DNA from 2 places in the Rothia sp. HMSC071C12 genome. Region 1 is predicted to be linked to the other one. Evidence: predicted binding sites of a transcription regulator. Region 1 holds the regulator's gene; the other holds the start of a gene.
What was found. Region 1 encodes HspR, which represses chaperone genes until heat shock. Its sites were predicted from a motif close to AAGTTGAGTCNNNNNGACTCAACTT; they were not measured.
Positions count from the first base shown of each region.

Region 1 (3,953 bases):
CAAAATTGGAAATGTGCGGTTCGTGCTGTCACGCCCTCTACCTGCTGAGCCATCCTCAGTCACACTCATTCGTGAGCCGGATGGGAAGTACTATGTCTCATTTGTTGTGGATGTGCCTGCTGAAAATATTCAGATACCGGAGCCTTCTGCATACGCTGTCGGTGTTGACCTAGGCCTGAATCGCCTGGCCGTAGCTGTCAATTCTGAGGGTGAACGGGTGTTCTTTGAGAACCCCCGCCCTTTAAAGAAGGCAGCGGCACGTCTTGCTACGCTTCAACGTCAGCTCTCCCGTAAAAAGCGCGGTAGCAACCGCTACGAAAAGCAACGCATCCGCCTAGCCAAAGCTCACGCCAAGGTACGCAATACAAGGAGCCATTACGCGCATCAGGTAGCAAACAAGGTGGTGGACGAGAACCAAGTCATCGCCCTGGAGAACCTGAATGTGGCTGGTCTGTCGCGTACCCGTTTAGGTAAGTCGGTATTGGATGCCTCATGGGGTTTATTACGCCGTCTGATAGAAGAGAAGGCTGATGAACGTCATCGCATGGTGGTCTTTGCTGACCGGTTTGCCCCCACGTCGCAGCTGTGTTCTGTGTGTGGTGAGCCGGGCGGTAGAAAGCCGCTGAATATCCGTGAATGGGCGTGTACCAAGTGTGGTATGCGCTTAGATCGAGATGCTAATGCGTGTGTGAATATTATGCTCGCCGCAGGACTTGCGGAGAGTTTAAACGAACAGAAGAGGGACGTAAGACGCCTGCTTGCGGGTGCTGTTGCTGTTGACGCTGTTAACCCACCGAGAGCCGCATACCTGTAGGGTATGCGGCTGGCAGGAGTCCTCTTTGTTCGCAAGGAGGAGGAAGTCAACCTCCCTCTCGCGGCGTATACACAAAGACGCACAAGCCTATATGGGTGGCCGACAAGCGCAAATGAGCTAGAACAGCCGAACCGTTTATCCCAGTGTAGCGGGTTTAGCCGGTTTAGCGCTGTGGCTTCGTATCATCCGCCGTAGCCGGCTGGTGACGCTGACGGTACAGCACCACAGCCGAGGAACGCTGACGAGGCGCCGGGCGGGTACCACGGGCAATATGCACCACGTCACCACTGGTACCGGCAGCGAACACGCGCTCCGCCAAGCCCAGCTTCACCTTCGCATCCTCAACCTGACGCTGCAACGCCGCAATCTGCTCCTGCTGCTCCTCCACGAGGGACTCCAGCTCAATAATGCGGCGAATACCCTCCAGGGAGACGCCCTCCTGCGAGAGCTGCTGAATCTGCTGCAGACGGTTAACGTCACGCTGCGAATAGCGGCGCGCCTTACCGGGCGCACGCGAAGGCTGGACCAGGCCGATGCGGTCGTACTGGCGCAGGGTCTGCGGGTGCATGCCCGCCAGCTCAGCCGCCACAGAAATCACGAAAACCGGCCGGTCCACGCTGTGCAACGGCTTGCCGCTACGGGACTTAGATGATGATTCTCGAGATGCCATGGTTTACTTCGCCTTCTTCAACAGATCCTTACGCGGGTTCTCCTGCGGTGCCAGTTTTACGAACTTATCGAATGCTTCCTGCGCCTCTGCGCTCAGCTCGGTGGGCAGTACAATCTCGGGGATGACCAGCAGGTCGCCGTCGCCGCCCTTAGCCTTGAAGCCGCGGCCCTTAGCGCGCAGTCGGCGGCCGACCTGGCCGGGTGCCAGGCGCAACTTCACGGTGGATGCATCGGGCAGGGGCACCTCAATCACTGCGCCGTCGACGGCCTCGGCGAGGGTGACGGGCGCGCGCATAATCAGGTTGTTGCCCTCGCGCGAGTACACGGAGTCATCGGAGACGCGCACGGTGACCTTCAGGTCGCCACCGCGCAGGCCCTTGCCGCGCAGGCGGACCTTCTGACCGTCCTTAATGCCTGCGGGGATGCGTGCCTCGGTGTGGGAGCCGTCCGGCAGGAACACGGTCACGGTTGCGCCGGTGTATGCCTGGGCGAGGCTGACGCGGGTGCTAGTGGTGCTTTCTTCGGGGGCTGCGTGCTGTGCGCCGCCGAAACCGCCGCCACCCATGCCGCCGAAGTCGGCGCTGGTGAAGCCTGCGGAGCGTCGGGAACCGCCGGCGCTACCGCCGAAGAGGCCGCCGAGCAGGTCGTCAATGTTGATGCCTGCGCCGCCGTTGCTGAAGCCGCCGAATGCGTCCGCGCCGGGGTAGCCGGTGTAGCTGCCACCGCCGAAGCCGCCACCTCCGAATCCGCCCATGCCAGATGCGCCGTAGCGGCGGATCTGGTCGTACTCTTCGCGCTGCTTCTTATCGGAGAGCACGTCGTATGCTTCCGAGATTTCCTTGAACTTCTTCTCTGCTGCGGCGTCGCCGGGGTTCAGGTCCGGGTGGTACTTGCGGGAGAGCTTGCGGTACGCCTTCTTGATGTCGCTTTCGCTTGCGTCTTCGCTGACACCCAGTGCCTTATAAAAGTCGTCGGTCAGCCAGTTTTCACTTGCCATGTTGTGTTTCTCCTTCTGCGGTGATGCGCCGCCCTCCTCGGTTACGGGACGGCTTGCAGGGGCACCGCGTGCTTGTCTTAATGCTCTATATAAAAGTTTAGTCTACTTGACTCAATTTTGAAAGGGCTGGGCCCAAAAAATAGCACCCCTACAAGCCTCTTGACCGCCGCAACAGCTCGCCACAGCCCGGATAAATAACCCTGGCAAACAACAGGGCGGGCACTCCCCCACCAGGGAGAGCACCCGCCCGTCGTTAGTTATTCAGCCAATGCTTAGCCGATCACCTTACGGTGCGACAGCCACAGCCACCTGAGCGGTACGAACCACACGGTCGTTCACGCGGTAGCCGTAACGCAGAACCATGGAGACATGATCCTCAGCCACCTCGTCGGTGGGCTGCTGCAGTACAGCTTCGTGGATGTTCGGGTCGAAGGCGTCGCCTACTTCACCGAAGCGCTCCACGCCCTGCTTGCCGAGCAGCTCTTCGAGCTTGGTAGCGATGGAGGCGAAGGGGCCGTCCTGCAGGTCGCCGTGCTTGCGTGCGGCGTCAATATCATCGAGCACCGGCAGCAGTGCGGTCACCAGTTCACTGGTTACGAAGCCTCGCAACTGCTCCTTTTCGCGAGCGGTGCGGTTCTTGAAGTTAGTGAACTCTGCCTGCAGGCGAAGCAGGGAGTCCAGGCGCTCCGCGGCGAGTGCCGCATCCGCAGATTCTGCTTCTACGGCGTCCTGGAGCTCAGCCTCGACGGCTTCCGCAGCTTCCTCGGGGCTTTCGACCGATTCAGCTTCGGGGTGGCCTTCCGCTGCGGGGGCGTTGAATGCCTCCTCCAGCGGGTCGGGGGTGGTGTTTTCCTGCTCAGCCATGATTACTTCTTCTCGTCTTCGTCGATAACCTCGGCGTCGACAACGTCCTCATCAGCGGCGGGCTTGGACTCGGATGCCTCAGCCTGTGCTGCTGCGTAGAGTGCCTCGCCCAGCTTGGACTGGGATGCCTGCAGCTTCTCGAATGCGGACTTCACTGCTGCGTCGTCGTCGCCCTCGAGTGCCTTCTTCAGCTCGTCGACATCGCCCTGGACCTCGGTCTTGACGTTCTCGGGCAGCTTGTCGCCGTTCTCCTTCAGGAGCTTCTCGACGGAGTATGCGACGGACTCGGCTGCGTTGCGGGTGTCAGCAGCCTCGCGGCGTGCCTTGTCCTGCTCAGCGTGTGCCTCTGCGTCCTTGACCATGCGGTCGATGTCATCCTTGGAGAGGGAGGTGCCGCCGGTGATGGTCATGGACTGCTCAACACCGGTGCCCTTGTCCTTTGCGGAGACGTGGACGATGCCGTTTGCGTCGATGTCGAAGGTAACCTCAATCTGGGGTACGCCACGGGGTGCGGGGGCGATGCCGGTCAGCTCGAAGGTACCCAGGTTCTTGTTGTCGCGAGTGAACTCACGCTCACCCTGGAAGACCTGAATGGTCACGGAGGGCTGG
Region 1 is NZ_KV814370.1:186,962-190,914, forward strand. Features, by position in the region: gene HMPREF2942_RS03345 (RNA-guided endonuclease InsQ/TnpB family protein) at 1-814, shown strand, start outside; gene HMPREF2942_RS03350 (heat shock protein transcriptional repressor HspR) at 978-1,484, opposite strand; gene HMPREF2942_RS03355 (DnaJ domain-containing protein) at 1,488-2,480, opposite strand; gene HMPREF2942_RS03360 (nucleotide exchange factor GrpE) at 2,766-3,344, opposite strand; gene dnaK (molecular chaperone DnaK) at 3,347-3,953, opposite strand, start outside.

Region 2 (3,953 bases), on a different contig from region 1:
TGCGGCAACCAGCGCGGAGTCAGCAATCTGCACCTTGTGGTGTGCCTCGTAGCGTTCCTTCAGACCGCGCAGAATACCGATGGTGTCATCTACGCTGGGCTCGCCCACGTACACCTGCTGGAAGCGGCGCTCCAGGGCGGGGTCCTTCTCGATGTTCTCGCGGTACTCGTCGAGGGTGGTGGCACCGATCAGGCGCAACTCGCCTCGGGCGAGCATGGGCTTGAGCATGTTGCCTGCGTCCATGGAGCCTTCGGATGCGCCAGCACCGACAACGGTGTGAATCTCGTCGATGAAGGTCACAATCTGACCCTCGGACTTCTTGATTTCTTCGAGGACTGCCTTCAGGCGTTCCTCGAATTCACCGCGGTACTTTGCGCCTGCGACCATGGAGCCCAGGTCCAGGCTAATCAGGGTCTTGCCGCGCAGGGATTCGGGCACGTCGCCGGAAACCATGCGCTGTGCCAGGCCTTCCACGACGGCGGTCTTACCGACGCCGGGCTCACCAATCAGCACGGGGTTGTTCTTGGTGCGGCGGGAAAGCACCTGCACCACGCGGCGAATCTCGGAGTCACGGCCGATGACCGGGTCAAGCTTGCCTGCGCGAGCAATGGCGGTCAGGTCGGTGCCGTACTTTTCGAGTGCCTGGAAGGTGCCTTCGGGGTCGGGGGTGTCCACGGTGCGGTCTCCTCGGACGTTGGGGATGGTCTGTGCGATGAGCTCTGCGGTAGCGCCGAGCTTGTGCATTGCGGTTGCGGTGCTATCGGTTCCGCTGGCAATGCCCAGCAGAATCATTTCGGTAGAAACGTAGGTATCTCCGAAGCCCTGGGCGCGGGTCTGTGCCGCCTGCAGAGCGGAAAGCGCGGCACGGCTGAGGGAGGCGTTCTGCACGGAGGCACCGGATGCCTTCGGCAGCTTCTTGATTTCGGCGGATGCGGCCTCGGAGATAGCGTCTACATCCAGGCCTGCAGCCTTGAGGACTGCTACGGCGACGCCTTCGCGCTGGTCCATGAGGGCCTTGAGGATGTGCGCGGTTTCAATAGTGGGGTTGCCGGCGGTTTGAGCATTAGTATTTGCCGCCGAGATGACTTCTTGACTCTTGGTGGTGAACTTGTTGTCCATGATGTTCCTTTCGTGTTTCGAGGGGCTTATCCTATGCGCCCCCGCATTACATAACTTGAGTCTACTCCACTCAATTATGTTTCGCAAGCCTCCTGTAAAAAATTTTCGTATTTTTTGCCCCACCTCACACCCCCTGCCCCCAAACAAAAGCCCCGGACAAAAACCCCAGTCAAAACCGCATTGTTATACTGACCGGACTGGGTACTTGCGAGGCTGGGCGCTTGCGGGCTCCCGCAACAATCACAGTCACGAATGGGGACCCACATGAAAATACTGGTTCTAGGTGCAACCGGCCGCACCGGTTACCTCTTCATCCGCAAATCCCTAGAGGAGGGGCACACCGTCACCGCCTACGTGCGCAACCCCGACAAGGCGCTAACACTTTTGGGGGCACACCAAAATCTCACTATCATTCCGGGAGCCCTGAACGATGCCGAGCAGCTCGCCGCAGCATCCTCCGGGCAAGACGTGATGGTCAGCATCCTGGGTCAGAAAGCCACGGTGCGAGAATTTCTCTCCTCCACGTTCATGCAGGAGCGCCTGCCCCTCATCATGGAGGCGGTCACGGGTGCAGGCGTAAAGCATTGCGTTCTGATGAGCGCCTACGGTGTCGGCGATACGATGCGGACCGCGTCCCTGCCCATGCGCCTGGTATGCAAGGTCATCATGCGCGGCATTTTTACCGACAAGGTTAAGGCGGACGCCCTGGTTGCCGAATATCAGCCGTATATTTCGCGTGCACATCCGGGCAGGCTGACCGATAAGCCAGGTAAGGGCGGGGTGAAGGTGTTTGATATGGCGAGTGTCGAGCGAACTCCAGGCATTCCGACGATTGCCCGTGAAGACGTCGCCGATGCGCTACTCACTATCGCCAAGAACCCCCAGAACGCGGGCACAGATTTTTTGGTGACGATTGGGGACGTTACCCTACGCTCGCCCCAGAAATAAACCGGTAGGCTTAATGACATGACGACTACGAACACCTTCCCCGCCGCCATTCTCTTCGACCACGACGGAACCCTCGTCGATACCGAACCCGTATGGGCTGCCGCAAAGGTTGCTCTCACCGCAGAATTTGGCGGCACCTGGACCGAGCAGGACACCCTCGACTGCCTGGGCCTATCCATGCAGTTCACCCTGGATCGCCTGCGCGAGCGCGGCGTAAACCTGCCAGACGAGGAGATTAACGATCGACTGGTGGCGAAGGTGCGCGAGGCCCTGGCGCAGCAGCCGGTCGAGTTCCTTCCTGGCATTGAGCGTTTCCTCTCGGAGGTTCACGATGCACAGATTCCGGCCGCCATCGTCACAAACGCAACCACCTCCGTGGCTCGCCGCACCGCAAACGCGGCACCCGAGGGCACGTTCTCGGTGGTTATTGGCAACGATGAGACCACCAACCCCAAGCCGGACCCGCAGCCCTATCTTTTGGCGGCGGAGCGTCTGGGTGTTGACCCGACTCAGTGCGTGGCTCTCGAGGATTCCCCTTCGGGCGTGCGCAGTGCGACCGCGGCAGGTATGCGTGTCATTGTTGTACCGGGCGAGCTGGAGGTTCCGGCGGAGCTGGGCACCGCACGCCTCAAGCATGAGGAGCTGACCCTGGAGGCGGTTCGCGCGCTGGCGTAGCCGCCCGATTCGCACGCGGGAAGCCCTACAGAAAGGCCGGAAGCTCTGTAGAAAACTGAATACGCTTCACCATAAAGGGTGGGATGCGCGATATGAGATACCGCGCGTCCCACCCTTTGTGCGTGCTTGGGCGGTGAGCCACGCGGGCATTTGGGGCTGACACGTTTAAGCAGCGCCTTTTGAACAGGGGCTTTTAAGTGTGGCGCGACACATAGATGACAATTTATTACGAATTACTCAAAATAACCTTGACAGCGGTTCCTTAAAATGATTTACTCATAATAACGATTCGGCGGGGCGACAAATCCCACCGAACCACAAACATCACAGCATCATGAAGGAGACCATCATGGCATTTGCAAACTACACCGCACCCGGCCTGACCCTCGAAGAAGGCAAGGGCATTTCCGAGGTTCTCCAGGCACGTCTGCACGACCTGAACGACCTGCACCTGCTGCTGAAGCACGCTCACTGGAACGTGACCGGCCCCGGCTTCATCGCCGTTCACGAAATGATTGACCCCCAGGTCGACACCGTCCGCGAGTTCGTCGACGCCATCGCAGAGCGCATGGCAACCCTGGGCGCAACCCCCAACGGCCTGGCTGGCGCACTGGTCGCACAGCGTACCGTCGAGGATTACCCCGTCGGCCGCGCACGCGTTGCTGACCACCTGCACGCTCTGAACGACGTGTACACCCGTGTGATCAAGGATCACCGCAAGGCGATTGCTTTTGCCGGTGAGTCCGACCCCGTCACCGAGGACCTGCTGATTGGCCAGACCGCTGAGCTGGAGAAGTTCCAGTGGTTCATCCGCGCGTTCCTGGAGAACGGCGAAGGCAACATCTAAGCCGCAACCATCTAAGTTGTAGCCTCTAAACTGCAGCCTACCTATGGCGGCAAGTTATATAGGCGTTAGCTTTTAGAGTCACAAGCCGGGCGGGTGCGCTCTCCTTATGGAGGGTGCACCCGCCCGGCTTTTTATGCTCGAAGCTACCCCGCTTACTCCCAACCACTTTTACCTTTCCCGGCACTTGAGTCCTCGTCCGTGCGGTATCACAAAGTACGTTGAGGCGAACAATAACACCGGGTTAGGCCGTCCTAGATTTTCTGTTCGGAGTGCTCTACAGTGGTTCACTGATCAACTCAGAACACACAGATCAAACGCATGATTGAGCGCCCGGGAGATACCCTGCGCGACCCGCATCCGGCGA
Region 2 is NZ_KV814374.1:318,463-322,415, forward strand. Features, by position in the region: gene clpB (ATP-dependent chaperone ClpB) at 1-1,119, opposite strand, end outside; gene HMPREF2942_RS06285 (NAD(P)-dependent oxidoreductase) at 1,384-2,067, shown strand; gene HMPREF2942_RS06290 (HAD family hydrolase) at 2,086-2,742, shown strand; gene dps (DNA starvation/stationary phase protection protein Dps) at 3,092-3,589, shown strand.
Region 2: the regulator HspR is predicted to act here: its motif matches at 1,172-1,196, upstream of clpB (ATP-dependent chaperone ClpB).